Regions from separate parts of the Leifsonia sp. NPDC102414 genome, predicted to be linked through region 1. Evidence: predicted binding sites of a transcription regulator. Region 1 holds the regulator's gene; the other holds the start of a gene.
The links. The regulator HspR, encoded in region 1, represses chaperone genes until heat shock. The targets are predictions, from matches to a motif close to AAGTTGAGTCNNNNNGACTCAACTT.
Positions count from the first base shown of each region.

Region 2: ACIRCZ_RS00110 (ATP-dependent Clp protease ATP-binding subunit) is a predicted target of HspR. The motif match lies at 4,490-4,514, and genes of this name have one in related genera.

Region 1 is NZ_JBIWKN010000002.1:322,066-336,900, reverse strand. Features, by position in the region: gene ACIRCZ_RS09885 (RNA polymerase sigma factor) at 1-930, shown strand, start outside; gene ACIRCZ_RS09880 (NUDIX domain-containing protein) at 965-1,378, shown strand; gene ACIRCZ_RS09875 (MFS transporter) at 1,478-2,980, opposite strand; gene ACIRCZ_RS09870 (hypothetical protein) at 3,158-4,066, shown strand; gene ACIRCZ_RS09865 (MerR family transcriptional regulator) at 4,153-4,989, opposite strand; gene ACIRCZ_RS09860 (hypothetical protein) at 5,115-5,258, opposite strand; gene ACIRCZ_RS09855 (GTP pyrophosphokinase family protein) at 5,365-6,105, opposite strand; gene ACIRCZ_RS09850 (hypothetical protein) at 6,142-6,774, shown strand; gene dnaK (molecular chaperone DnaK) at 7,009-8,871, shown strand; gene ACIRCZ_RS09840 (nucleotide exchange factor GrpE) at 8,874-9,587, shown strand; gene ACIRCZ_RS09835 (DnaJ C-terminal domain-containing protein) at 9,713-10,702, shown strand; gene ACIRCZ_RS09830 (heat shock protein transcriptional repressor HspR) at 10,705-11,121, shown strand; gene tdh (L-threonine 3-dehydrogenase) at 11,315-12,358, shown strand; gene ACIRCZ_RS09820 (glycine C-acetyltransferase) at 12,358-13,542, shown strand; gene ACIRCZ_RS09815 (hypothetical protein) at 13,610-14,338, opposite strand; gene ACIRCZ_RS09810 (LacI family DNA-binding transcriptional regulator) at 14,432-14,835, opposite strand, start outside.
Region 2 is NZ_JBIWKN010000001.1:11,924-26,758, reverse strand. Features, by position in the region: gene ACIRCZ_RS00120 (type I restriction endonuclease) at 131-1,228, shown strand; gene ACIRCZ_RS00115 (DUF2510 domain-containing protein) at 1,321-1,809, shown strand; gene ACIRCZ_RS00110 (ATP-dependent Clp protease ATP-binding subunit) at 1,897-4,470, opposite strand; gene ACIRCZ_RS00105 (hypothetical protein) at 4,672-5,247, shown strand; gene ACIRCZ_RS00100 (DNA glycosylase AlkZ-like family protein) at 5,827-6,345, shown strand; gene ACIRCZ_RS00095 (SDR family oxidoreductase) at 6,376-7,158, opposite strand; gene ACIRCZ_RS00090 (helix-turn-helix transcriptional regulator) at 7,259-8,098, shown strand; gene ACIRCZ_RS00085 (MFS transporter) at 8,091-9,704, opposite strand; gene ACIRCZ_RS00080 (hypothetical protein) at 9,862-10,530, shown strand; gene ACIRCZ_RS00075 (hypothetical protein) at 10,517-10,873, shown strand; gene ACIRCZ_RS00070 (hypothetical protein) at 10,892-11,758, shown strand; gene ACIRCZ_RS00065 (OmpA family protein) at 11,814-13,004, shown strand; gene ACIRCZ_RS00060 (VOC family protein) at 13,024-13,401, opposite strand; gene ACIRCZ_RS00055 (MarR family winged helix-turn-helix transcriptional regulator) at 13,516-14,013, opposite strand; gene ACIRCZ_RS00050 (MDR family MFS transporter) at 14,036-14,835, opposite strand, start outside.

The DNA of each region.
Region 1 (14,835 bases):
GACGACGACGTGCTCGCCCTGATGTTCGTGAGCTGCCACCCCGTCCTGTCCAGGGAGGCGCGCATCGCGCTCACGCTGCGCGTGGTCGGCGGTCTCACCAGCGACGAGATCGCGCGGGCGTTCCTGGTGCCGGTGCCGACCATCCAGGCCAGGATCACCCGCGCCAAGAAGACGCTTTCGGCCGCGAGGGTCCCGTTCGCGGTGCCGGAGCCCACCGAGCGAGGCGAACGCCTGGGATCGGTGCTGCAGGTGGTCTACCTGATCTTCTCGGAAGGGTCGTTCGCCTCCACGGGCGACACCTGGATGCGCACCGACCTCGCCGACGAGGCCCTCCGCCTGGCCAGGGTGCTCGTGCGTCTGGCGCCGGAGCCGGAGGCGTTCGGCCTGCTGGCGCTGATGGAGCTGACGGCGGCGCGCTTCCCCGCCAGAATGGATGCGGACGGCGAGCCTGTATTACTGGAGGACCAGGACAGACGGCTCTGGGACACGGCAGCCATCCGGCGGGGACGGGCCGCGCTCGCGCACGCGGCGTCGGCAGGCAGAGGGCTCGGCGCATACGGCCTGCAGGCCTCGATCGCCGAGTGTCACGCTGTGGCGTCGTCGGTGGCGGAGACGGACTGGAATCGCATCGTCCTCCTCTACGACGCGCTCGCTCAGCTCGCGCCGTCTCCCGTGGTCGAGCTGAATCGCGCGGTCGCCGTCGCCATGGCGGTCGGCCCGGCCGCCGGTGTCGCGCTCGTCGACGCGATGATCGAACGAGGGGAGCTCGCCGGCTCCTCTCTGCTCCCTGCGACGCGTGGCGAGCTGCTCGCCCGCCTGGGGCGACGGGATGCGGCGGCCGCGGCCCTCGAGGAGGCGCTCGCCCTCAGCCCGTCCCCATCGGAACGGACGGCCATCGTCGCAAAGCTCGACAGGCTGCGCTCCGGGTGACGCGCGTGGCTGGGCGGCTCGCTACGCTCGTTCCATGTCTCACCCCGTCATCACCGTCTCCGCGGTCGCGTTCGTCCGGGGGGACGGCGACGTCCTCACTGTCCGCAAGAAGGGCACGTCGCGGTTCATGCTGCCGGGTGGAAAGCCGGAACCGGGCGAGTCAGCGGCGGAGGCCGCCGTGCGCGAGGTGCGGGAGGAGGTCGGCATCGTCCTCGCCCACAGTGAGCTGCGGCTGCTCGGCGCTTGGGAGGCCGACGCGGCGAACGAGCCGGGCCACATCCTCGACGCGACGGTGTTCACCGCCGACCTCACGGGCATCCCCATTGCGGCAGCCGAGATCGCAGAGCTGCGCTGGTCGAGCCAGGCCGACCCGCTCGGCGACCTCGCCCCGCTCCTCCGCGACCGCGTCATCCCCGCCCTCGCCCAGCTCCCCGATCGTCGAGTCTGAACTTCTTCAGGCGACACGCCGACCCCGGGTGTGAACAACTCCGGACTCGATGATGGCGCGAAGGGGGGGGGGGGGGGGGGCGGGAAGGGCGCCGGGCGGTCAGCGCGTGGCGCGCACCGGGATGAGCAGCGCGAGGCCCGCGGCGAGCACGAGGACGATGCCGAGGATGCCCCAGTACTGGGCGCCGCCGACCGCGACGAACGTCGCGAACAGCAGCGGCGCCAGGAATGAGACGGCGCGTCCGGTCGTGGCGTATAGCCCGAACACCTCGCCCTCCCTGCCGGCGGGCGTGACCCTGGCGAGGAAGGTGCGGCTCGCCGACTGCGCAGGCCCGACGAACAGGCAGAGCACGAGTCCGCCGATCCAGAACGCGGTCGCGCCGAGGTCGTGCGCGAAGAAGACGGCGAGCCCGGCGATCACCAGGCCGACCAGGGAGGTGACGATCACCGGCTTCGCCCCGAACCGGTCGTCGAAGCGGCCGGAAACGAACGTGCTGATACCGGCGACGACGTTCGCGGCGATGGCGAAGATGATGACGTCGCCGCTGCTGAACCCGAACGTGCCCTGCGCGAGGATACCGCCGAACGTGAACACGCCCACCAGGCCGTCACGGAACAGGGCTGATGCGATGAGGAACAGGACCGTGTTGCGGCTCTCCTTCCACAACCGTCCGATGTCGCGCACGAGCACGCCGTACGACTGGAAGAACCCCACCCGCGGTCGCCGGGAGCCGATTGGCATCTCCGGCACGGCGATCAGCACAGGGAGGGAGAAGATCAGCGTCCAGGCTGCCGCGATCAGGGCGATGATCCGGATGTTGAGGCCGGCGTCCTCGGTGACGTGGAACATCCCGCCCGTGCCGTCGTCGTTGCCGGTGACGAGGCCGAAGTAGACGATGAGGAGCAGGACGATGCCGCCGAGGTATCCGGCGCCCCAGCCGAATCCGCTGACCCTGCCGACCGTCTTCGGCGTCGACACCTGCACGAGCATCGCGTTGTAGTTGACGGTCGCGATCTCGTAGAAGATCGTGCCGATGGCGACAAGGATCACGCCGAACAGGAAGTAGCCAGGCGCGCCGACGACGAAGAACATCAGCGCCGTCATCACCACCACCACGCCCGTGTTGATGCCGAGCCACAGCTTGCGGCGGCCCGATCCGTCCGTGCGCTGGCCGAGCACCGGGGCGATCAGGGCGACGACGATGCCCGCGATGGCGAGTCCCCAGCCGAGCCCGCTCGACAGCGGCGCCTCGGCGGCGGTGACGGCGGCGTGGGCCGGTCCGCTGAGGTCGGTCTCCGCATCCCGTGCCGCGACGAGCGCCGGGTCGACGAACAGGCTGCCCGTCAGGTAGACGGTGAACACGAAGGTCGTGATGACGGCGTTGAACGCGGCCCCTCCCCAGTCCCAGAGGGCCCATGACACCACCTGACGACGAGGGATGCGGCGCTCGGCCGAGCTGTCGACGAACAGCGGAGACGCGGAGGTGACCAGGGCATCGGTGTTCGCGGGCGGGGGCCCGGCCGGCGTCGGGGTGCCTGGCGCTGACGGAGGCTGGGTGCCGCGGTCGGCGTCGTTGCCGTTCGCGCTCGGGGGAGTGCTCATGAGCACAGCGTATGGCGTCGGGGTTGCCGGTGGGTGAACCGCGCGCTCGTGGCGTGCCCCGTCCCGATGATCCGTGCGGACACGGTTATCGCCGCACCGCCGCCGCGGATAGGCTCGCGCCGAAGGTGCTCCGGACGTGCATATGTCCGGAGCGGCATACACGGCACGGAGGCTCACATGACGACGACGGCGAACCAGGTCCGACAGTACGGATGGGTGCGGCATCTGCTGCCCCGCATCGTGATCGGAGCGCTCATCGCTGCCGCGCTGGTGGGCGTCTACGCGGTGGTGATCGGCCGGTTCGACGAGACCTGCTGGCGGCTGATCGGCACGATCGCACTGCTGGTCTTCTTCTCCCTGGTGTCCTGGTACGACGCCGACGTGTCCGCCAGGCGAGCGGCCTGGTTCGGCGTGGTGAGCGTGATCACGTCCGCGTACCTGCTGATGGCGGGGCTGGCGAAGATCTGGGTGCCCGTCGCGGTCAACCCGGACGACCCGTTCGCGCACGGGCCGTGGTGGGAGCCGTTCGCGTGGATCGCCCTGGTGATCGTGACGCGGCTCGGGCTCCTGCACATCCACCTGGTCCTGAACACGCAGCGGCGCTTCACCGGCCCGGTGATGAGCAAGGTCACCGTGGCGACACTGCTCCTCGTCGCGCTGCTCACCCTCGGGCTGTCCGTTCCGCTCGCGCTGCCGAGCGTCGACTTCGGCGAGACGTATTGGCGCCTGATGGCGGTGGTGGCGATCCTGGATGCCCTCGGCACCATCCTGATCCCGCTCACGTACACACTCTTCGGGCCGAAGCGGGAGAGGCCGCAGCCGTGGCCGCCCCAGCAGCCGGGCGCGTTCGCGCAGCCGACGGCCCCTCAGCCCGCGCCCCCCACCGCGACGCAGGCGCCCCAAACCGCGTTCGCAGCGGTTCCCGCCGCATCCCAGGTCCCCACCGCAACCCCGCCGACCGCCGCGTACCCCCGGCTCGACGTGGCCGGCGGCCTCCGGCTGGAGTGGCCGCGCTACATCAGCGGCCAGCCGCTCCCAGTGACGTCGGACGGCTCTCCCGACTTCACGGGCGTCGTCGGCTACTGACGCTCACGAGCAGCGCGGGCCGACGGAGGTTCGGGGGCCGAGCGAGAACGAGAAGCCGCGGGGCGGCAGCGTCGAACGATCCTCGATCAGGAGGCCAGCTCGACGGGCGCTTGGAGCTCGGTCAGCCAGTCGGGGCCCGGGATGTGGCCGGTGGCACGCACGTACACCTCGCGGGTGGGGCCGATGACGCGGTAGCCGTCGGCGACGAGGCTCTCGATGAGCGCCATCCAGGAATCGCCGATGCCGGACATGTCGCCGTGGTGCATCAGTGTCGCGGCCAGGGGCACAGCAGGCAGCTCGACGACGTCATAGCCCTCGCCTGGCTGGGGAGGTGTCTCCGCCGGATAGGAGATGTTCACCTCGAGCCGTTCATCGTCCCGGGGTTCGTACCAGAACGTCGAAGGCGCGAGGATCGGACGCCCCGCGGCCTCCAGAGCCTGGTCCAGTGAGCCGATGAGCGGCCCGACGACCGGCCCCACGAGTTCTGGCCCCATCCCGGGCGCGGTGCCGCTGACGGCGTAGACGGTGAGCGCCTCGAGGGGGCGGTACTCGACGAGTGTGGACATGATTTCCGTTCCTTCCAAAATGTTGAGGCGCCGCTCGAGCCGATCGAGCCGTTCGCGGTCCTGGGCGATTCCCGCCACCAGCTCCGTCCGGCGTTGCCGCAGCGTGGCCGTCAGGGCGGGCCGCGGGTCGGCGGAGGCGAGCACGGCGGCGATGGCGTCCAGGCCGATCCCGAGCTGTCGCAGCTCGACGATCAGGAGCAGGCTCGCAAGCTGCACGTCCGAATAGAATCGGTACCCGTTGTTCTCGTCGACATGTGCCGGCGGCAGCAGGCCGATCGCGTCGTAGTGCCGCAGCATCCGCACGCTGATTCTCCCGATCGCCGCGAATTCCCCGATTGTGTACATGATGGAGGCCACGCTCCAGCCTGACACGGTGTGAGGGTCAAGTCCCATAGCCGCTCGACCTCACAGCGGTCCATGGAATGCAAGCTCGTTTCGTCGCTGGCGTCCGGCCGCGCCGTACTGTCGTGGAGCATGAGCGGCTACGTCACCGGTCCAGCAACGGACTTCTCCCTGCGCATCCGTGCCGTCGCCCCGCTGCGCGTCCACGGACAGGACGTGCACGACGGTGGCAGGTCGGTCACCGGATGCCCGAACATGCGCGAGGCGATGATCTGCTGCTTCACTTCTTCTCGTTCAGGTCGATCGGCCCGCGGGGGAGAGCTCACATGTTCGATGAGTCTGCGTGTGGACTGGGTCCAGGGACGAGCAGGGCAGGTCCCGCCTTGGCGGCTAGATCGCGATCGGCAGCGTGTACTGGGTGCCGCCCTTGCCGCGCACCTGCCGGTGCAGGCTCTCCATCGTGATGTCGAGCTGGTTGGCCTTCACCGCGGCGTCGGTGAGGTCGCGGAGCAGTTCCTCCGGCACCTCGCCGTCGTACTTGTAGTAGATCTTGTGCTCCAGGCTGGCCCAGAAGTCCATCGCGACGGTGCGGATCTGGATCTCGACAGGAACAGCGATCGGTCCGTCAGACAGGAAGACCGGCACCTCCACGATCGCGTGCAGGCTCTTGTACCCGTTGGCCTTGGGATGCCCGATGTAATCCTTCACGCGCAGCACGTTGACGTCCGCCTGCGCCGAAAGCAGCTCGAACACGTGGTACACGTCGGAGACGAAGCTGCAGACGATGCGGATGCCCGCGATGTCGGTGATCGACTCGCGGATCGCGTCGAACGACGGGTCGCACTGCTTGCGGATGATCTTCTGCTCGATGCTCTCCGCCGACTTGAGGCGGCTGGTGATGTGCTCGATCGGGTTGTAGTCGTGGAGCTCGGCGAATTCCTCGCGGAGGATCGACACCTTGGTCGAGATCTCGTCGATGCCGAACTTGTAGGGCATGATGAACCGCGCGAAGTCCGTGCGGAACGCCTGCACCTCGTCGAGCGTCGCCGCGTCGATGTTCTGCAGCGCCTCGATGGCGCGCGACGACAGCAGCGGTCCGTTGTGATCGACGGGAAGGGACTCCGAATCCATGAACAGCACGCTATCGACGGTCCTTGTGGAGGCGGTGTGAATTCGGGGGACACCGGCTTCCCGTACGAATCCCAGTGGGGCGATCCGCGCTGCAACGAGGCGCTGATCGTGCGCGGTGAGGACCCGGCAGCGCTGCACGACTGGGCGCGGGATGGGTACGCGTCCGCCGACGAGTACCGGTACTGGGCGCGTAATGTGTGCGGGCTGGCCTGCCTGCGCTCCGTGATGCGCGTCTGGCGTCCGGAGGCTGCGGATGCGACGATGCGCGACCTGATCGACGGCGCGACGGCGGCGGGCGCGCTGATCCCGGAGGCCGACACCGTCCGCGGGCTCTACTACCGCCCGTTCCTGTCCTGGATCGCCGCCGCGTACGAGCTGGACGGCGAGGTGGTGGAGAGGTCGACAGCGCGCGAGCACTTCGAGCCCATCAGGCAGGCATCCACGAGGCGGAGCGTCGTCGCCATCGCGTCTGTCACGCCAGAGATCCGCTATCCGGAGCGGCAGAACGACCGGGTCGGCGGCCATCTCGTTCTCGTGCACGGCTTCGACGGCGAAACGGTCTCGTTCCACAACCCGTCGGGGATCGGCGCGACGGCAGCGGATGCGTCCCTCCCGGTCGACGACTTCCAGCGCTTCTACGCCGGGCGGGGGATGCTCGTCCGACGCTGAGCGCTCACGGCGCACCACCGCGCCCGGATCGTACTTCCCTGTCTCCAGCGCTTGTCATCTCTCGCAGTTTTCGGGAATGAACGACCGTCGTTCAAAGTTGAGTCAAGTGCGCTCAAGTTTTGGATCCTCGGCTTGACAGGTTCAGCAGTGGATGCAACACTTGAGTCGTCGGGACTCAACTCTTGACCCCAGATTTTTCAGCCACACAGTCAGCAACAAAAGGAGAAAGCACATATGTCACGTGCAGTAGGAATCGACCTCGGAACCACGAACTCCGTCGTCTCCGTCCTCGAGGGTGGCGAGCCCACCGTCATCGCCAACGCGGAGGGCTTCCGCACCACCCCGTCGGTCGTCGCGTTCACCAAGGACGGCGAGGTGCTCGTCGGCGAGACCGCCAAGCGCCAGGCCGTCACCAACGTCGACCGCACCATCGCGTCCGTCAAGCGCCACATGGGCACCGACTGGACCGTCGACATCGACGGCAAGAAGTACACGCCGCAGGAGATCTCGGCGCGCATCCTCGCCAAGCTCAAGAGGGACGCGGAGCAGTACCTCGGCGACACCGTCACGGATGCGGTCATCACCGTTCCCGCGTACTTCAACGACGCAGAGCGCCAGGCCACCAAGGAGGCCGGTGAGATCGCGGGCCTCAACGTGCTCCGCATCATCAACGAGCCCACCGCGGCCGCGCTCGCATACGGCCTCGACAAGGGCAAGGAAGACGAGCTCATCCTGGTCTTCGACCTCGGTGGCGGAACGTTCGACGTCTCCCTCCTCGAGGTGGGCAAGGACGACGACTTCTCGACCATCCAGGTCCGCGCCACCGCCGGTGACAACCGCCTCGGTGGAGACGACTGGGACCAGCGCATCGTCGAGTGGCTCATCAAGCGCTTCAAGGACTCGACCGGTGTCGACGTCTCCAAGGACAAGATCGCGCTGCAGCGCCTCAAGGAAGCTGCAGAGCAGGCCAAGAAGGAGCTGTCGTCGAGCATGTCGACGAGCATCCAGCTGCCGTACCTCTCGCTCACCGAGAACGGCCCGGCCAACCTCGACGAGACGCTCACCCGCGCCCAGTTCGAGCAGATGACCAGCGACCTCCTCGACCGCACCAAGAAGCCGTTCCAGGACGTCATCCGCGAGGCGGGCATCAAGGTGTCCGACATCGCGCACGTCGTGCTCGTCGGCGGTTCCACCCGCATGCCGGCCGTGAGCGAGCTGGTGAAGCAGGAGACCGGTGGACAGGAGCCCAACAAGGGCGTCAACCCTGACGAGGTCGTCGCCGTCGGCGCCGCCCTCCAGGCCGGTGTCCTCAAGGGAGAGCGCAAGGACGTCCTCCTCATCGACGTCACCCCGCTGAGCCTCGGTATCGAGACCAAGGGCGGCATCATGACGAAGCTGATCGACCGCAACACCGCGATCCCGACCAAGCGCAGCGAGACCTTCACGACCGCGGACGACAACCAGCCGTCCGTCGCCATCCAGGTCTTCCAGGGCGAGCGCGAGTTCACCCGCGACAACAAGCCACTCGGCACGTTCGAGCTCACCGGTATCGCCCCGGCTCCCCGTGGCATCCCGCAGGTCGAGGTCACCTTCGACATCGATGCGAACGGCATCGTGCACGTGTCCGCCAAGGACAAGGGCACGGGCAAGGAGCAGTCGATGACGATCACCGGCGGCTCGTCGCTGCCGAAGGACGACATCGAGCGCATGGTGCGCGAGGCGGAGGAGCACGCCGCCGAGGACAAGAAGCGTCGTGAGACCGCCGAGACCCGCAACACGGCCGAGCAGCTCGCATACTCGATCGAGAAGCTGATCAAGGACAACGAGGACAAGCTCCCCGAGGACGTCAAGAACGAGGTCCAGGGCGACGTCGACGCGCTGAAGACCGCGCTCGCCGGAGACGACGAGGACGCAGTCAAGACCGCGTACGACAAGCTCAACGCGAGCCAGCAGAAGCTCGGAGAGGCGATCTACTCGTCCGCTCAGGCCGACGCGACCGCCGGTGAGCAGGCTCCTGCCGGTGACCAGCCCGCCGAGGAGAACTCGGACGAGGACGTCATCGACGCAGAGGTCGTCGAAGACGAGGAGAAGAAGTAACGATGTCGGACCAGAACCCCAACGGGCAGGGCGAAGACCCTGAGCGCGAGGAGCCGATCATCCGCGACAAGCGGAAGATCGACCCCGAGACCGGCAAGGTTCGGCAGCCGCAGGCCGGCCAGGATGGCCAGGACGGCGACGGTCAGGACGCCGGCGCGGCTTCCGGAGACGGAAGCGGCGCCGGCCCCGACCTCGCCCACGAGGAGCTCGTCGACGTCGGCCCGGCCGACGGGGACGACCTCGGGTCCCTCCTCTCCGACGACGACCTGGATCTGCTCAGCGGGCAGTCGACGGCGGACCAGCTCGCGGCGGAGCGCCTCGCCGATCTCCAGCGGGTCACCGCGGAGTACGCGAACTACCGCAAGCGCACAGAGTCCAACCGCGAGCTCGAGCGGGAACGTGCGGTCGGCGACACGGTGAAGGGGCTCCTTCCCGTGCTCGACGACCTCGACCGTGCTGAGAAGCACGGCGACCTCGAAGAGGGCAGCGCGTTCGCCACGATCGCGGCCAAACTGCGCACCACGGTGGAACGTCTCGGCCTCACGCCGTACGGCGAGAAGGGCGAGCCGTTCGATCCGCAGATCCACGAGGCGATCTTCCAGCAGCCGACCCCCGGCGTGACGGTGGACACCATCGCCGACGTGGTCGAGACGGGCTACCGGCTCGGCTCCACCACGGTGCGGGTGGCGAAGGTCGTCGTCGCGGTTCCGGCCTGACCCCCGACGGCCGGATGCACGTGACACGCGAAGCGGCGGGATACGCATCCCGCCGCTTCCGTGACGTGCGCCACGAATACATGCAGACTTCATACACACGACAACAGGCTTAGAAAGGAGGCGCCATGGCAAGCCAGGACTGGTTCGACAAGGACTTCTACAAGGTTCTCGGCGTCTCCAAAGACGTCACCCCAGCGGAGCTGAAGAAGGTCTACCGCAAGCTCGCGCGCAAGTACCACCCCGACTCCAATCCCGGCGACCCGGCCGCGGAGGCCAAGTTCAAGGAGATCAGCGAAGCGCACTCGGTGCTCGGCGATCCCGAGCAGCGCAAGGAGTACGACCAGATCCGCGCGATGGGCTCCGGTGCCCGCTTCACCGCGCCTGGCTCCGCGGGTCAGGGCGGCTTCGACGACGTCTTCGGCGGGATGTTCGGCCAGGGAGGAAGCCGAGGCTACAGCTACCAGCAGGGCGGCAACTTCGACGACGTGTTCGGCGGACTGTTCGGCCAGGGCGGAGGCGGCTTCGGCTCGTCAAGCGGAGGGTTCCGCGGCTACGGCGGACCGACGCGCGGCCGCGACGTGACCGCGCACACCACCATCGACTTCGTCACGGCCACCAAGGGCGAGACCATCACGCTGCAGGCCTCGGACGGCAAGCCGATCAAGGTCAAGATCCCTGCCGGCGTCGCAGACGGCCAGAAGATCAAGCTCCGCGGCAAGGGTCAGCCGAGCCCGGACGGCGGCGAGGCGGGCGACATCGTGCTCACCGTCACCGTGCGCAAGCACCCGGTGTTCGAGCGCGATGGCCTCAACCTGCGTGTGACCGTCCCCGTGACGTTCGCGGAGGCGGCCCTCGGGGCGACCATCGAGGTGCCGACCCTGGGCGGCGACCCCGTCAAGCTGCGCGTCGCGCCGGGAACGCCGAGCGGCCGCGTGCTGCGCGTCAAGGGCCGCGGTGTGCAGACGGCGAAGGGCACGGGCGACCTCCTCGCGGTGGTGCAGGTGGCGGTTCCTTCGCACCTCTCCCCGGAGGCTCAGGAGGCGCTCAAGGAGTTCGCTGCGAAGCTTCCAGACGAGAATCCCCGCGAAGATCTGCTCGCTAAGGCCCGCACCTGATCATGGATGAGAACAGCCAGGTCTTCGTGATCTCGATCGCGGCCGAACTGGCGGGGATGCATCCACAGACCCTCCGCCAGTACGACAGGCTCGGGCTGGTCAGCCCGAGCAGGACGGCAGGCAAGTCGCGCCGCTATTCGATGCGCGACGTCGCGAAGCTGCAGGAGATTGCGCGGCTCGGGGCGGAAGGTGTGAGCCTCGAGGGCATCCGGCGCATCCTGGACCTGGAGGATCAGGTCGGCGCGCTCACGAAACGGGTGCGCGAGCTCGAGACGGCGCTGGCGGACGAGCTGCTGAACCGGCCCGGCCACCGCGTCTTCGCGGCAGGCTCAGCGGGCGAGGTCATCTCGCTGCGCGCGGGCACGCGCGTCCGTCGCAGCAACCAGGTCGTCGTCTGGCGTCCCCTGGACCGCGACTGACGGCACCCATCACTCGTGCAGAAGGCGCGGTCGGCAGCACGCCGGCCGCGCCTTCCGCACGCGTGGACGGCCTCAGCCGATGGACGTCGGAGCGTCTAGGCTGTCAGCGGCGAGACGCGCCGCCCCACGAGGGCCGCGCATCCCGAACTGCTTCACGAACCCCCACGAGGGGCTGTCCACAAGGAAGGTGGCGATGAAGGCTCTCTTCAAGAGCGAGGCCGGACCCGGTCTCGAACTGGTCGACGTACCCGAGCCGGAGATCGGGCAGGCGGACGTCAAGATCCGCGTGCTGCGGACCGGCATCTGCGGAACAGATCTGCACATCCAGCGCTGGGACGACTGGGCGGCGTCCGCCGTCGTCACCCCGCTCATCCCCGGGCACGAGTTCTTCGGCGAGGTGGTCGAGGTCGGCCCGCTGGTGCACGATGTGGCCGTCGGCGACCTCGTCTCCGGCGAAGGGCACATCGTCTGCGGGACCTGCCGCAACTGCCGCGCGGGACGCCGCCAGATGTGCATCCGCACCCAGGGCCTCGGCGTGCAGCGCAACGGCGCGTTCGCCGAATACCTCACCCTGCCGGCCACCAACGTGTGGGTGCACCACAGCACCATCGAGCCGGAGGTCGGCGCCCTGTTCGACCCGCTCGGCAACGCTGTGCACACCGCGCTCGCGTTCCCGGTCGTCGGCGAGGACGTGCTGGTCACGGGGTGCGGCCCCATCGGCCTCATGGCCATCGCGGTCGCCAGGCACGTCGGAGCGCGCTTCATCGTCGGAACGGACATCAGCGCGGCCAGGCTCGCGCTCGCAGAGGGCATGGGCGCCGACTACACCGTCGACGTCTCGCAGGCGCCCATCCGGTCGGCGCAGCAGGCGCTCGGGATGCGCGAAGGCTTCGACGTCGGGTTCGAGATGAGCGGTGCACCGAGCGCGCTGCCGGGGATGATCGAGAACATGAACCACGGCGGCCGCATCGCGATGCTCGGGCTGCCGTCCGCTCCGATCGCGATCGACTGGGGCAACGTGGTCACCCACATGCTCACCCTCAAGGGCATCTACGGCCGCGAGATGTTCGAGACCTGGAACGCGATGGGCGCGATGCTGCAGACCTCCGCAACGCTGCGCGACGCCATCGCCTCCGTCGTCTCCGACCGGTTCGCGGCGCGGGACTGGGAGAAGGGGTTCGCCGCGGCCGCGGCGGCCGACGGCGGCAAGGTCATCCTGGATTGGACGGAGCTCTGATGTACGGAACGTTTCGGGAGACGGTGGCGATGCAGCTGACGGAGATCGAAGCGGCGGGGCTCACCAAGCGCGAGCGCAGCATCCACGGTCCGCAGTCGGCGCTGATCACGGCGGACGGCGCCGAGGTACTCAACTTCTGCGCCAACAACTACCTCGGCCTCGCCGACCACCCCGCCCTCGTGGATGCGGCCAAACAGGCCCTCGACGACTGGGGATACGGGCTGGCGAGCGTGCGGTTCATCTGCGGCACGCAGGAGCAGCACCTCGAGCTGGAGCGTCGCGTGTCGCAGTTCCTCGGCACGGAGGCGACCATCCTGTTCTCGTCGTGCTTCGACGCGAACGGCGGGGTCTTCGAGACGCTGTTCACCGCGGACGACGCCATCGTCTCCGACGAGCTGAACCACGCATCCATCATCGACGGCATCCGGCTCTCCAAGGCGCAGCGCTACCGCTACAAGAACCGCGACCTGGCCGACCTGCGCGCCCAGCTGGCCGCCGCACGGGATGCGGGTGCCCGCCACACCGTGATCGTCACAGACGGCGTGTTCTCGATGGACGGCTACATCGCCCCGCTGCGCGAGATCTGCGATCTGGCCGACGAGTTCGGCGCGCTGGTGTTCGTCGACGACTCGCACGCCGTCGGGTTCGTCGGGGAGCACGGGCGGGGGACGCCGGAGTTCTGCGGAGTCGCCGACCGGGTGGACATCTATACGGGCACATTCGGAAAGGCGCTGGGCGGCGCATCAGGCGGCTACGTGTCGTCGCACAGCGAGATCGTGGACCTGCTGCGTCAGCGCGCGCGGCCGTACCTGTTCTCGAACACGCTCGCGCCGTCGATCGTCGCCGGGACCATCGCGGCGCTCGACCTGCTGGAGCAGTCCGACCACCTGCGCGCGCAGCTCGTCGCCAACGCGGCGCTGTTCCGTTCGCTGATGACCGAGGCGGGCTTCGACCTGCTGCCGGGCGAGCATCCGATCGTGCCGGTGATGTTCGGCGACGCGGCGCTCACCGCACGCATCGCCGACGAGATGCAGCGGCTGGGGGTCTACGTGACGGCGTTCTCGTTCCCCGTGGTGCCGCGCGGCAAGGCGCGCATCCGCGTGCAGCTCTCCGCTGCGCACACCGACGAGGAGATCCGTCGCTGCGTGGCCGCGTTCGTCGCCGCTCGGGATGCGGTCGCGTAAGCGCTGCGCCTGACGGTGGCCGTCTGAGCGCCGCGCGTGACCGCCCGCGAGTCTTCGGCTGCGTCGGTTAGTACCCCGCAGGCCAGCTGAATGGGGCGGGCGGGGTGGCGGACGTGCCGGACGCGGTGACGACGATGTCGATGTCCTCGTGGTCGGCCAGGGTGATCGCGGCGGGGTCGCCGGTGGCCGGCTTGCCGTCGACGAACGTCGTGACGGTGTCGCCGGACGCCGCCGAGTAAGAGCCGATCCGGCCGGACGCGAGCGCCACATCCCACTCGGTGAACACCTGACCGAGGGTGAACGTGGTCTTCACGGGCGATTCGACGTGCACGATGCCCGAGGTGTCGTGGGTATGCAGCGGGGAGATGGATGCGGCCTTCTCGTCGATCCCGAGCAGTGCGGGCACCTGGACGTTCGCGCCGTCGACGGTGACGCTGAGGTGCGAGTGGATGTGCTCCACCGTGCCCTCGCTGCTCAGCATGGTGAGACCGGCAGCCTTGGCGCGAGCGGCCGGGTCGGACGGGGCGTTCCACGGCGGAGCGGACTCGGCTCCGGCCGCGACGGTCGGCGCCACGGACGGAACCGCCGCAGCGTCCGCCGCCTTGGAACCGGCGTTCGCCACGATCACCGACGTCACGATCGCGCCGACGAGCACGACCGCCACGCCTCCGCCGCCCCAGACCAGCGTGCGGCGACGCCGCTCGCGCAGCTTCTGCTGGCGGATCAGCTCCGCCGACCTGGCGCGCGCGGCCGCCTTCGCCTCGCGGGAGCGCTCGTTCTTGGAGTTCGTGGACATGTCATCCTCCCTGTACCGGGCTACATCGTCGCTCGCGTCGCAGGGAATCGCCTGAGCGCGGTTCGCGCCGGGCGCGGCTCGCGCCGAGCGTGCCTAGCGCTGCGCGGTCGACTCGCGCGGGATGGCGCGCACCGGCGGAGCGTCGACGCGCTCGACCCGCTCGCCTGCGCGCATCCTGCTGTACGCATCGTGCAGGGTGGCGGCGAGGGCGTCCGCGTCGAACGCGACCGTGCTCAGGCGCGGGACGAACTCCGCCCCAGCTGGATGGTCGTCGGCCCCGATCACCGAGACGTCGTCCGGCACGCGGATGCGCGCGTCGGCGAGAGCGCGGATGGCCGCCATCGCGAGGCGGTCGTCGTACGCCGCGACGGCGGTCGGTCGCGTGGCGTCGTAGCGCCAGCTGCGGGCCCAGTCGCGGAGAGACGCTGCAGACGTTCCCGCGTGCGCCACCGTGAGCGTCACCCCGGAGCGTTCGGCCGCCGCCTGCGCTCCGGCGA
Region 2 (14,835 bases), on a different contig from region 1:
CAGTTTTCGATCAAGCAGTGTGAACCGGTCGTCCGATTTTGTCCCCAGTTCGAGTGTGGTTCGGGCCGTGACAGCCCGTTTCGATTCGGCGACTCGCTAGCCTCTGAGTGACTTTACAGACGGAGGAACCATGGATTTCGCTGAAGTTCTGGCCGCGCTGGCGCTCAAGGTGAGGAACCAGCGCGACGCGATCCAGACCGAAGAGGCCACCAAGAACGCATTCATCATGCCGTTCATCTCGAACGTGCTCGGCTACGACGTGTTCAACCCTCTCGAGGTCGTGCCGGAATTCACCGCGGACGTCGGGATCAAGAAGGGCGAGAAGATCGACTACGCCATCATGCGGGATGGCGAAGTGCAGATGCTCATCGAGTGCAAGAAGTCGAATGAGAGCCTCAAGATCGAGAACGCATCGCAGTTGTACCGCTACTTCGCGGTGACGAATGCGCGCATCGCGGTTCTCACCAATGGCGAGACCTATCACTTCTACACTGACCTCGACGCTCCCAACCGGATGGATGCGAAGCCCTTCCTGGTCCTCGACCTCCTCGATGTCGACGAGACGCTCATCCCGGAGCTGCGCAAGCTGACCAAGGACGCCTTCGACCTCGACTCGATCATTAATGCAGCCGGAGAGCTCAAGTACATCGGGCAGATCAAGCGCGCGCTGGCATCGCAGTTCCGCGAGCCGGACGACGACTGGACACGCTTCTTCATCGGCCGCGTGTACGACGGTTCGATCACTCAACGCGTGCGCGAGCAGTTCGCACCCCTCGTGGCCAAGGCGACGAAACAGTTCCTCAACGATCAGGTCAATGAGCGCCTCAAGACGGCGCTCGGCGGATCGAACTACGCGCCCATCGAGCCAGCACCAGACGATGCAGTCACGAGCCAACCGCCCGCTCATGACGACCTCGACCGCGACACCGAGATCGAGACGACGCTCGAAGAGCTCGAGGGCTATCAGATCGTCAAGGCGATCGCGTGCAGCGAGGTCAAGCCACAGCGGGTCGTGCACCGGGACTCGAAGTCGTACTTCGCGATCCTCCTCGACGACAACAACCGCAAGCCGATCGCACGTCTCCACTTCAACGGCAAGGCGAAGAAGTACATCGGGTTGTTCGACGAGGAGAAGAACGAGACGAGGCACGAGCTCGGTTCGCTCGACGAGATCTATGCACACGCCGCACACATCCGCGACACCGTCAGGCATTTCGCGGACAAGTAGCTCGACTCCGACGCGCGTCACCCGGGCTGGGGTCTGGAGCCGGCGTCTCCGCGTTCCCTAGAGTGAGGCGGCATCCACACTCAGGGGGAACCGTGACAACACCCGCACCCGGCTGGTACTCCGATCCGGCGGACGGCAGGATGGTGCGCTGGTGGGCGGGCGACGGATGGACGGAGCACGTTCGTCCGTTCCCTGAGCCTGCGCCTGCGCCGCAGCCTCCGAACCCGGCGTTCGGACAGCAGTACCAGACAGCGCAGCCCTCTTGGCAGCAGACAGCGCAGCCCACATACACGCGCGAGCCGCGCATGACGATCGCTCGTGGCGAGAAGGATCGTCAGGTCCGTCGTAACAACCCGATGGCCTACCTGGGGCTCGTCTTCTCCCTGCTCGGGCTCATCGTCAACCCGTTCGCGATCCTGAGCATTCTGGGCATCGTGTTCTCCTCGATCGGCTGGGCAAAGTCCGGTGAGCTGTCCTCCGTCGTCCGATACTCAGGCAAGGTCACGGCCATCATCGGGGTGATCCTGGGGGTCGCCACCCTTGCGTACTTCGGCTGGACGTTCTCCCGCGCGTTCGTCTGACCGCGCCGCATCACGCAGAAGAGGCGGTGACCCCGTCCGGGATCACCGCCTCTTCTCACCCCCGTCGCGCGGGGGCAGAGCCGCCGCTTACGCCGCCGCCCGCATCCACTCGCCCGCACGCGCACCGGCGGTCACGCGGAGCTCGTCGCCCTGCGCATCCACCGTCACCGTGCCGCCGTCCGTCAGCTCTCCGCTGACCATCAGCTCGGCGATCCTGTCGTCGATCTCGCGCTGGATCACCCTGCGCAGCGGTCGCGCTCCGTACTCCGGCTCGTAGCCGGCGTCCGCGATCCAGGCGACCGCCGCGTCCGTCGCGTCGAAGGAGATGGAACGGGAGCCGAGGCGGCCGGAGGTCGCCGTCAGCAGCAGGCGCACGATGTCGCGCAGCTGCTCTGCGTCGAGCTTCCTGAAGAGCACGATCTCATCGATCCGGTTCAGGAACTCGGGCCGCATTGCTTCGCGGAGCTTGCCCATCACCCTGTCGCGCAGGTCCTTCTCCGAGGCGAAGCCGGCCGCGGAGGCGTCTCCGCCCACCGGGACGAAGCCGAGGGCACCGCTGCGGGATGCGAGGAACTCCGAACCGAGGTTCGACGTCATGATGACGACCGTGTTGCGGAAGTCGACCGTGCGTCCCTGACCGTCGGTCAGGCGTCCGTCGTCGAGCACCTGCAGCAGCAGGTTGAACACGTCGGGGTGCGCCTTCTCGATCTCGTCGAACAGCACGACCGAGTACGGGTTGCGGCGCACGCGCTCTGTGAGCTGTCCTGCCTCGTCGTAGCCGACGTATCCGGGAGGGGCGCCGACCAGGCGGGCGACCGTGTGGCGTTCGCCGAACTCGCTCATGTCGAAGCGCAGCATCGCCTTCTCGTCGCCGAACAGGGAGGAGGCGAGCGCCTTCGCGAGCTCTGTCTTGCCGACGCCGGTCGGGCCGAGGAAGAGGAAGCTTCCGACGGGGCGGCGCTCGTCTCCGAGGCCGGTGCGGTTGCGGCGCACAGCCTTGGCGACCGCGACGACCGCGTCGTCCTGGCCGATCACGCGCTCGTGCAGCTCGGATTCGAGCTTCGCCAGGCGCTCACGGTCTGCTTCTCCGATGCGGCTGACCGGGATGCCCGTCGCCCGAGAGATGACCGCAGCGATCTCCGGCTCCCCCACCACCGCATCCGGTCGCGGGCTTGAGCCGAGCTCGTCGAGTGAGCGCTGGACGCCCTCGATCTCGTCGCGCAGGCGCGACGCCTCCTCGTAGTGCTCTGCCGCGACGGCGGAGTTCTTCTCCGCTTCGAGGGTCGCGAGCGTGCTCATCAGCGCTGTCGTGTCGACGCGCTTGCCGAGGCGTAGGCGGAGGCGTGCCCCCGCCTGGTCGATCAAGTCGATCGCCTTGTCCGGCAGGAAGCGGTCGGAGACGTAGCGGGCGGACAGCTCGACGGCGGCGCGGATCGCGTCGTCGGTGTACTGCACCCCGTGGTGCTCCTCGTACGCTCCGCGGAGCCCCGAGAGGATGAGCACGGCGTCCTCGACGCTGGGCTCGCCGACCGTCACCGGCTGGAAGCGGCGCTCCAGCGCCGGGTCCTTCTCGATGCGGCGGTACTCCTTCAGGGTCGTCGCACCGACCAGGTGCAGGTCGCCCCTGGCCAGCCGCGGCTTCAGGATGTTTCCCGCGTCCATGCCGCCGGACTCACCGGAGCCGCCTGCGCCGACGACGGTGTGCAGCTCGTCGATGAACACGATGAGCTCGTCCGTTCCCGCGCTGATCTCGTCCATCAGGTTCGTCAGGCGCTCCTCGAAGTCGCCGCGGTAGCGGGTTCCCGCCACCATCCCGGCGAGGTCGAGCGCGACGACGCGCTTGTCGCGGAGCTGCTCCGGCACGTCGCCCGAGACGATCGCGCTGGCCAGCCCCTCCACGATGGCGGTCTTGCCGACGCCGGCCTCACCGACCAGCACCGGGTTGTTCTTGGTGCGGCGGGACAGGATCTCCACCGTCTGCTCGATCTCGTCGAGGCGGCCGATCACCGGGTCGAGCTTGCCGTCGCGGGCGAGCTGGGTGAGGTCGGTGCCGAACCTGTCGAGCATCGGAGTGGTGGATGCGTCAGCACCGTCGTCCTGCGCGTCCTGTCCTGCGGCGCCCGCACCGACCGTCGCGGTCTGGCGCATGGCCGAGGTGAGCGCATCCGGTGTCACACCGGCGGCCTGCAGCACCTGCCCGGCCGGGGCGTCCTGCACGATCACGAGGGCGAAGAACAGGTGCTCGGGGTCGATGTACGTGGAACCCGATGCGCGGGCCACCTGGTACGCGTGGAACAGCGCCCGCTGGGCGGACGGGGTGATGGATGCGGCGTCCGCGTCGACGGGGTCGCCCGTGCGCGGGAGCCGCTGCTCAGCCGCGGCGGCGACCGCCTGCGGGTCGGCGCCGATGCGGCGCATGGCGTCCGCGGCGGGCTCCTCCGTCGCCATGACGCGGAGGATGTGCAGGGCGTCCAGCTCGCTGTGGCCGTGTTCGAGCGCGAACCGGCCGGCCTCGGCGAGGGTCTCCTGCGTGCGCCGGCTCAGGAACCGGCTGATGTCGATGGAGCGCGCGGTACGCGCACGCTCACCCGCGAGGTAACGGGCGAGGAACTCGTCGAACGAGTTGCCGCCGTCACTGTCGGGAGTGAAGTCTTCGGGCACGAAATCTCCTGTGTGTTGAAAGTTGAGTGAACTGCACTCAAGTTCAACGCTTCGGGGTTCTTGATATTCCCGTGGCCGCCGAAATCGCCTCGGCATCGCAGCGCGGCGACGCCGCCGCGACCTCTCTGAGAAGCCGCCAAGAAGCCGGTGCGAAGCCGTGGCGCGTGCGCCGACCGCTCCGCGTCGCGTTAACCTTGAGGGATGGAAGGTCGCGTCGGCTCCAGGAATGGCGTCGCGAATGCCAAGGCGAGGGCGCTGTACGACGCGGTGGCGTCAGCGCTCCAGTCGCCTATGCACGCCGACCCTGACACCGTCTCCGTCGAGCACGATGCGGCCCGCTTTCTCGTGCGGTTCAGCGACCTCCCCCTCGCCGCCTTCCGGGCCAGGGTCCCGCTGTCGACCCCGCCTGCGCAGGCCAAATCGGCCGTCGCGAACGCCGCCAGGAAGGCGCACGCCAACATCCTGCAGTGGCGAGAGCTCGGCTATCTCAACGAGGTCGGCGCCAGGGTCGCCGCCCTCCGGGATGCCGGTGCGTACGCCGGTCGGTTGTTCGAGGCGTATGGCCAGGGCCGGCTCGACGAGGCGGAGCTCGTCGCCCGGCTGCGCGAGATCCCCCCTGTGCCGCTCGACGGCATCCCGATCGGCCAGAACTCGTCCGGCCAGGGAGGTGGGGGCCCGATGGATGTGGCTGCCACGGCACTGCGACGCCGCCTGATCTCCGCCGCCCTCTACCAGCACATCGTGGACGAGCTGTCGGACGCCGGGCACCAGGGCTGATGGCTGTCCCCCGGCTGAGCCGCGCAGACGCCCGCAGGATCGCCGTCCGTGCTCAGCGCCTCGACGCTGACCGCCCCACCAAGCTGCTGCCGCTGGTCGAGCAGCTCACTCTGCTGCAACTCGATCCCACTGCCGCCATCGCCCCGGCCGCCGATCTGATCGCGTGGACCCGCATCGGCTCGTCGTACCGCCCTGAGCACCTGCAGCGGGCGGTCGAGGTCGACCGCACCCTGTTCGAGCAGAAGGCCCAGGACGACGAGAGCACGCCGCCCATCGCCATGCTGCGGCCGACCTCTGCTCTCCGGCTGCACCTCGACGCCATGTCGCGCTGGCCGTCGGCCGGCAGCCGCGTGCAGGCCTGGCTGGAGGCGAACGCGCAGTTCCGCCTGGATGTACTCGCCCTGCTGAGCGCGGAAGGTCCCCTCCTCTCGCGCGACATCCCTGACACCGCCGCCGCTCCGTGGGAGTCGACGGGCTGGACCCACAACCAGAACGTGACCAGGATGCTCGAGTTCCTGTCCGCCCGCGGCCACCGCGGGCCGCATCGGCAGGCAGCGCACCTGGGACATCGCAGAGCGGGTGTACCCGTCGGGGATCGCTGTCGTCCCAGAAGAGGAGGCCAAGGGCATCAGGGACGCCGCGCGGCTGCGCTCGCAGGGCGTCTCGCGCGCCGCGATGGTCGGCGATGCGGGAGAGCCGGTCGAGATCGAGGGCAGCTCCCGCCTGTGGCGGGTCGATCCTGCCGCTCTGGATGCGCTCGGCTCCGGCCGCGCGTTCACGGGCCGCACCGCGCTGCTCTCGCCGTTCGACCGGCTCATCCACGACAGGGTGCGCACGCTCGAGGTCTTCGAGTTCGAGTATCTGCTGGAGATGTACAAGCCCGCCGCCAAGCGCCGCTGGGGCTACTTCGCGCTGCCGATCCTGCACGGCGACTCCCTGGTCGGCAAGCTCGACGCGACGGCGGACAGGAAGGCGGGAGTCCTCCGGGTGGCCGCGGTGCACGAGGACACGCCGTTCACCCGGTCCACCAGGAGCGCGGTCGACGCGGAGATCGCCGACCTCGCCGACTGGCTCGGCCTCGCCGTCGAGCGCGCGTGACGCCGGCCACGCTCGCAGGAAGGTACGGTCCTAGCTCACCTGCGCCGCCTTCTTCCCGTGCGGGTCGGATGCGTTGAGCGCGGCGACGACCGTGTCGTAGTCACCGCGCGCCTCCCCGTAGCGGAGGAACTTCACCCGCTCCACCAGGATCTCCCGCGCGTCCGGCTGGGTCTCGAGCAGCGTCATCGTCTCGCTGACGAAGTCGTCGAGCGGCATCGCGACCTCGCTCTCCTCCTGTCCAGGCAGGAGTCCGGTGCGCACCGCGGGCGGCACGAGTTCGATGACCTGCACGCTGGTGTCGGCGAGCTGCAGCCGGATGCTCTCGCTCAGCTGGTGGATGGCTGCCTTCGTCGCGTTGTAGCTGGGGGTCGCGGCGAGCGGCGCGAAGGCAAGCCCGGACGAGACCGTCACGATCGCGGCGTCATGCCTGGTCTGCAGGTGCTCGACGAACGCGGCAATCAGCCGGATCGGCCCGAGCAGGTTGGTGGTCACGGTCGCCTCCGCCGTCTCGAGGAACCCCGACGGGGTGGTCCAGTCCTCGACGCGCATGATGCCGGCCATTGCGACAACCACGTTGAGCTCCGGATGCGCGGCGATCACCTGGGCGGACGCCGCGCGGATGCTGCCGGCGTCCGTCGTGTCGATCCGCACCGTATGGATGCCGGGGTGCTCGGCCGCGATGCGCTCCAGCAGTTCGGTTCGGCGACCGCCGACGATGACGGCGTTGCCCTTCGCCTGCAACGCGACGGCGATGGCGAGACCGATGCCACTGGTCGCGCCGGGAATGAAGACAGTGTTTCCTGTGATGTTCATGCTTCGAGTGTCTGCCGGCCGCGCGCATCCAGGCAGAGAGCGGTCATCGGGGGACCCGCGATCCCTGGTTGCGCGGGCCGCGACAGCGGATGATGGATGCATGGACCGCTCCTCCCTCGCCGACTTCCTCCGCAGACGCCGCGAGGAACTCCAGCCCTCCGACGTCGGGCTCGCCTCGGGAGCGCGCCGTCGGGCGCCTGGGCTGCGGCGCGAGGAGGTGGCGCAGCTGGCGAACATGTCGGCCGACTACTACACGCGACTGGAGCAGCAGCGAGGTCCGCAGCCGAGCGAGCAGATGCTCGCATCGCTCGCCAGAGCCCTCCGCCTGAGCGGGGACGAGCGCGACTACCTGTTCCGCGCCGCCGGCCACAACCCGCCCGATCGCCTCAGTGGAGCGTCGCACGTCGCCCCAACGCTGCTCCGTGTGCTCGACCGCCTCGACGACACCCCTGCGCTGATCCTCTCCAACCTCGGAGAGACGCTGGTGCAGAACCGGCTGTCCGCCGCGCTGCTCGGCGACCGCTCCGGATACACCGGCATCGAGCGGTTCGAGTCGTACCGCTGGTTCGTGCATCCGGAGACCGAGCGCAGCCACTACCCGGAGGACGACAGGCAGCGGCAGAGCCGCGCGCAGGTCGCGTCGCTGCGCGTCGCGTACGGGGCGATGGGCGCGGCGTCGCAGGCGGGCGAGCTGGTGCGGACCCTCCTGCGGGAGAGCCAGGAGTTCGCCGAGCTGTGGGAGAGGCACGAGGTGGCCACCAGGTTCGAGGACCACAAGACGCTCGTGCATCCGGAGCTCGGCCCGATCGAGCTCGACTGCCAGGTGCTCTTCACCGAGGACCAGTCCCAGTGCCTGCTCGTCCTCACCGCCCCTCCCCGCACCGAGGGTGCGGAGAAGCTCGCACTGCTCGGCGTGCTCGGCACGCAGGCGTTCAGCTGACGGTCTCGTCCTCGCGGGTGCGGCCGAGCACCTCGGTCGGGATGCCGCGGGAGAACGCGAGCGAGCCGAGCGAGATCGCGATCAGGCCGAAGAGCGCCACCCGGAGCGACGACAGCTGCGAGTCCCGGTAGATCGACTCGAGCGTGTCGGCGTCGCTCGTGGACAGTCCGGCGTCCTCGCCGATCTTCTGCACACTGTCGGCCGGCACGATCTCCACGCCGCCGTTCGTCCGCTCAGCGATCGTCGACTGCACGCTGTCCGGCAGGCTGCTCGCCGCGACGCCGGAGGCGAACGAGGTCGCGAGCGCGCCGATCAGGATCGAGCCGATGAGCGCTGTCCCGAGCGATGAGCCGAGATTCTGGAACACCCCCTGCAGGCCGCCGACCTCGCTCGTCTGCTTCTCCCCGACGCTCGACATGTTCACGTTTCCGAGCTGCGACGCCAGCAGCCCGAGCGCGCCGCCCGCCAGGAACATCCCGATACCGAAGAGCCAGCTCCGCAGGTCGGGCGTGACCGCGCCGAGCAGCAAGATGGAGCTCAGCACCAGGATGATCTGGCCCACCCGCACGATCCGCCGCGGCGACCAGAACCTGGACAGCATCGTGCCGAGCACGGAGAACAGGATCAGCGACACCGACAGCGGGAAGATCTTGAGCCCGGTGGACAGCGCATCCAGGCCGAGGGTCATCTGCAGATAGACGGGCACCATGAAGAACAGCCCGGCCGTCACGGCGTACTGCGCGCCCAGCACGCTGAGGCCGCTGCGGAGCTGCCGGATGGAGAACATCTCGATGTGCACCAGCGGCGAGCGCCCGGCGTCGACCAGCTTCCGTTGCCTCCGGGCGAACAGCACGATGAGCACCCCGCCGAGGAGGATGAACCAGGCCGTCAGCGAGATGCCGAACGGATTGATCGGCACGCCGCCGACCACCGGGGAGTGCAGGGGGATGAGCCACCCCCAGGTCTTGCTCTGCAGCATCCCGTAGACCACGAACACCAGGCCGAACGCCGAGAGCAGAACGCTCGCGATGTCGATCCGAGACTTGGTCCTGCCTGTCTCGTCCCTCACCAGCCTGGAGAAGATCACGACGACGGCCATGATGACCACCTCGGCGACGAAGACGTACCGCCAGTCGAGATAGGTGGTGACGTACCCGCCGATCAGCGGGCCGGCGGCGACGGCGGCGCCGGAGACGGCGCCGATGATCGCGTACGCGGTGATCCGGTCGTGGCCGCGGTAGTTGTCGGCGATCAGTGCGGCGATGGCGGGGATGACGAGCACGGCGCCGAGTCCCTCGATCACCGACCAGCCGAGGAACAGGAGCTCGATGTTCGGGCTCAGCGCCGTCAGCAGCGATCCGACCGCGTACACGCACGCCCCGATGACGAACGCCCTGCGCCTCCCCCAGACGTCGCCGAGTTTCGCGCCGAGCAGCATGAACGCCGCCATCGTCAGCGTGTAGAAGGTGATCGCTGCCTGCATCGCCGCGACCGTGGTGTGCAGATCGGCGACGACGGTCGAGATCGACACGTTCATCACTGTGCCGTCGAGCACCATCACGAACTGGGCAGCGCCCAGCACGATCACGACCGACCATTTCTTCATGCGCGGCTCCTCGGGGTCAGTATGTTCCCCCCACGGCCGTGGCCGCAATGGTCGGCTATCGGCTGGCATACGACATTCGCCTAGTTCTTTGCCAGCCAGCGTGCGTAACCTTCGAGGTCCGCCGCACTGTCGGCTTCACCGTACGGAGGGGAAACGCATGACGACACGGACGCTTCCTGCGCCGCGCGCCGATCGCCGGCCGTTCCGCGTCGGCCCGTTCGCCCGCCGCCGCCTCGCCCAGCAGGCCAGGCTGGATGCGGCAGCGACCGCTCAGGGTGCGGCACGGGATGGGGACCATGGCGAGCCCACCACGCCGCACGTACAGGCCATGCAGGCCCACGCCGCCGCGTACGCCAGGCGCGAGGAGCAGCGCTTCTTCGTGCGCATCGACCGCGAGCTGACCGAGTACCGGGTGCTGTCGCGATCGCTCGACACCGACCTCGCCGCCTACGACAGGTTGACAGGCGACATCTCCTTCGACGACCGCGACTTCATCGCGAACGGATCCGGCCCCGGCTTCGAAGAGCTGCGCAGGCTGGAGCGCCGGATCACGCGCGGCAAGCGCCGCGTCGACGAGCTGTCTGCTCTCATCCACTCCCGTTTCACCGCCGCGAAGCTGCGCGCCAACCGCTACTTCGACCACGCGGACGAGAAGCTCGCCGTCTACTGGGGCGCATACCGGCGCGAGCTCGCGGCCGATCGCGCCGCCGCCCCGGATCGCACGCTCGACAGGGCGCCCGTGCTGCAGCGCTCCGACTGGCTCACCACGAAAGAGAACACCAGGTTGCTCGAACTCTGGCAGGGGAGAAACGATGCCCAAGCGTGACCGGCTGCCCGCCGACTACACGGTTCCGAAGACCGCACGACTCCGTCGTCGCCTGTTCTGGCGGCTGCGCAGGATGCGCGCCGCCGTCGACGTCGAGACCCTCGAGGTCTTCGAGCACGAGCTCGCGGCGTTCGAGCGCGGCGGCGTCGCCGAGATCGAGCGCCAGCGCACCCGCAACATGGCGGCGGCCGCCGCCCGCGTCATCGCCTCGCAGAAGCGCGAGGAGCTGATCCGCGGCTCGATCGAGCGCACAGAGCGTCAGCTCGAACGCGCCGAAGTCGCCGCTGAGCGGCTGGACGCGCGCCTGCTCGGCCACGACCCCGACCTGCACAACTTCGCCTGAGACGGAAGGAGAGACACCATGGCCAGAGACATCGTCGCGAGACCACCGCGCATCCGCTCCCGCGTCGGGCACATGTCGCGCTTCGCGCACGTGCTCGTCTATCTGCTGCTCCTCGGCATGATCACCGTGGACTACGTCCTGCTCTCCCAGGCGCTGACGCTGCTGTTGCGCAACGACAGCCAGTACGGCTCCATCGGGCTGCAGATGTACGTGATCACACTGGGCATCTCGCTCGCGGTGGTCACACTGCCGCACGTCGTCGCGATCGTGATGCGGCGCATCCAGGCCAGGGTGATGGACCGCCGCTGGTCGATCGCCGCCGTGCTGATGAGCCTGGTCTGGGTCGCGCTGCTCACCGCGATCACCATCGCCAGGATCAAGGCGGGCATCGACGCGCAGAACGCCGGCGGCCTGACCGGCCTCGTCGGCGGCTCGACGGCGCCGGCCACCACCGGATTCTCCTGGACGGCCCCGGACACGATCATGGCGTTCCTGATGCTCGGCGTGCTCGCCACGTCCGGTGCGATCAGCTTCATCGTCGCCTGGCTCACCACCCGCCCGCTCCTGCTCGCCAGCGAGAAGGCGCACGCGCACGTCGACGAACTCCGCCGCTACCGCGACCGGCTGCTCGGCGAGGCGGTCGCCGCCCGCGAGGAGACCATCCAGGCCATGCACCTGGATGCGGCGGATCATGCCAGATACACCGGCGCCAGGATCACCTTCGCCTCCCGTCTGGACGTCGTCCGCGCGCAGCTCGCCACCCGCCTCGCCCAGCAGGAGCGCGACCCTGAGAGCACCAGCCAGATCATCCGCGAGCTCCGCGCCAGGCGGGCGAGCGACGCCGAGCTCGGCCAGGGCGCGCAGCCGGGCCGGCTCACCGACTGACGGCTGCGCTCGCGCCCCCTCCCGCCGCTGTGCCCCACCCCGAAAGGACCACCCCGTGACCTCCCGACACCTCGTCAGAGCCTGCGTCGCCATCGCGGCCGCTCTCTCCCTGGGCGCCGGCCTCACCGCGTGCGCGTCGGCGACCGCTGCCGGCGCATCCTGCGACCAGTCGCAGAAGCGCAACATGGGCGTCGTCGCAGGCAGCACCGCCAACGCGCCGGTCACCAGCCTTCCGTCCTCCGCCGTCGCCCAGCTCGAGGCCGTCGGCAAGAGCAACGGCAGCGTCACGGTGGTCGTCCCCTCCGGCTCCCCGCAGGTGATGGGCACGACCGTGATCGGCTCGACGGCTCAGGACGCGGTGGTCTGTCAGAACGATCAGCGCACCAAGCTCACCCAGATCACCGCGTACATCAACGGCCTCAAAGCCTCCGCCCCCGAGGTCGACTTCCTCGGCTCGATCGACCAGGCTGCCCGCAACCTCGGCTCGAACCCGATGGGCGTGCTCGTGGTCGGCAGCGGCCTGCAGACCACGGACCCGCTGAACTTCTCCGCCAGCGGCGTGCTCTACGCCGACCCTGCGCAGGTCGTCAGCGACCTGCAGTCCAGGGGGCTGCTCCCCACCGACCTCAAGGGCGTGACCGTCTACTGGTCGGGGATGGGCGACGTTGCCGGCGCGCAGAAGCCGCTGACCATCCCGGCGCGCAGCAACCTGGCCGCCATCTGGACCGCCATCGTCAAGGCGGCGGGCGGCACGCTGTCCCTGCTGCCTGAGCCGGCATCCGGTGCAGCGGCGTCCGGCCTTCCGTCGGTCTCCGCCGTCCCCGTGGATGCGGTGCAGACCAAGACCGACTGGACGCATCCCATCGTCATCCGCAACAGCGATCTGCTGTTCACGAAGGACACGGCCACCTTCTCCGACCCTGCGAAGGCGCAGAGCGTCCTCGGCGAACTCGTGCCGTCGATCGAGCAGAACGGCCAGCAGGTCACGATCACCGGCACGGCCTCCAAAGACCAGGCGACGAGCAACACCGCGGACACCGCCCTCTCGCTGAAGCGCGCGGACGCCGTCAAGGCCGCGCTCGTGAAGCTCGGCGTCCCGTCGGGTCTGCTCACCACGGCCGGGGTCGGCTACGACTGGTGCGGCTGGAAGAGCGAGACCGACGCGTCGGGGAAGTACTCGGACGCGCTCGCCGAGCAGAACCGTTCTGTCATCCTCACCTCGGCGGGCGTCTCCCTCTGCAGCTGACCGCCAGACGGAGTGTCCGCTACTGCGGTCCCGCGACGCCGACCAGGTTGCCGGCCGGGTCGGTGAACTGACCGACCACCACGCCGGTTCCTTCGTTCCGCACCGGCCCCAGGACGCGCCTGCCGCCGAGCCGCTCCGCGTCGCGCAGCGCTGCCTCTACGTTTTGCACGCCGATGTAGAAGCTCACGCGAGGCGGCCGGCCTGGGCCGCCGCCGATCCCACCGGGGATGCCTGCTCCGCCAGGCGCGTCGATGAACGAGTACGCGTCCTGGTCGGAGACCTCGGCGGCGACAGGAGCGCCTGGCGGCGCATCCCAGTCGAACAGCGCCGCGTAGTACGCCCGGAGCGCATCAGGGTCCGGGCCGATGATCTCGAAGTGCACAACCGGGTTGGCCATCCCCCATGCTACGACCGCCCTGAGTGATCGAGCTACGGGCGATCGAGCTACGGGCGATCGAGCGACGGGCGATCGAGCGACGGGCGATCGAGCGACGGGCGATCGAGCTACGGGTCAGCGGGTGCGGCCGCGCGCCCGGCCGGGGGTGTTCACCCGCGAGAGAAGCGCGGCGAGCTGCTCGACGTCGCCGCGGTCCCAGGTGCGCAGGTTGCTGTAGAGGAGCTGCTGGTCGCTCGCCCGTACCTCGTTGACCTTCTCGATGGCCGCGACCGTCGCGACCAGGTAGCTGGCCCTGCGGTCGGCGGGGTCCACGCGCCGCTCGACGAAGCCGAGGTCCTCCAGGATGCGCACCTGGCGGCTGACAACGCTCTTGTCCGTCGACAGCTTCTCGGCCAGCGAGCCGGAGTGGGTGGGTCCGCTGCGCACCAGCGAGTAGAGGATCTTGAAGCCGACCGGCTGCAGATCCGGGTGCACGCCGGCGGCGCGCTCGCGCATCCCGACGCTCACCCTGTTGAAGAGGAGAGTGAACTGCTCCTCGACGGAGGCGATCGCCTCGTCGTTCGCGCGGGTGGCGACGCCGTCCGGCGCCACCACCCGTTCCACGTTGCTCATGGCCGCGATCATAACCGACCGGCTAAGGCCGTTCCTTGGAAGAGACGGCCGACGCATCCTGTCGTTCGTCCTGCCCGGGATGTACGGCGCCGAGCGATCCCGTCACCGGCGCGGCGATCATGGCCTCCGCGACCTCGACCAGGCTCTCCTCCGCCTCTTCCGCACCGCTGTGACCTGTACGCTCTCGCATCTTCTCGATGGCGGTCTGCGTGCCGAGCTTCAAGTTCGGCAGGAACAGGATCGCGACGATCGTGACGATCGCCAGCGGCACCGCGATGAGGAAGATGTCGGCGACCGCCTGGCCGTAGACAGACTCGATGATGACGCGCACGCCCTCAGGCAGCTTGTTCACCTCCGGCAGGGTCCCGCTCTGCAGCGACTTCGCAACGTCGGCGCCCGCAGCTCCGAGCTTGCCGATCGCGACCTGCAGGTCGTGCTGACGGTCGGCGAGCATCGAGACGACCTTGGTGCCGAGGACGCTTCCCATCACCGAGACGCCGACCGTGCCGCCGAGGCTGCGGAAGAACGCCACGGACGAGCTGGCGACGCCGAGCTGCGACGGGTCGACCGTGTTCTGCACGATCAGCACCAGGTTCTGCATCACCATGCCGACGCCGGCGCCGAGGATGAACATGTAGACGGAGACGATGACGTAGTTCGTGTCGTACTCGATCGTGCTCATCAGGTAGAGACCGACCGTGAGCATGATCGAACCGACGACCATGTACGGCTTCCACCTGCCGAAGCGGCTGATCAGGTTTCCGACCACCATCGAGGAGATCAGGAGACCGCCGATCATCGGCAGGGTCAGCAGACCGGACT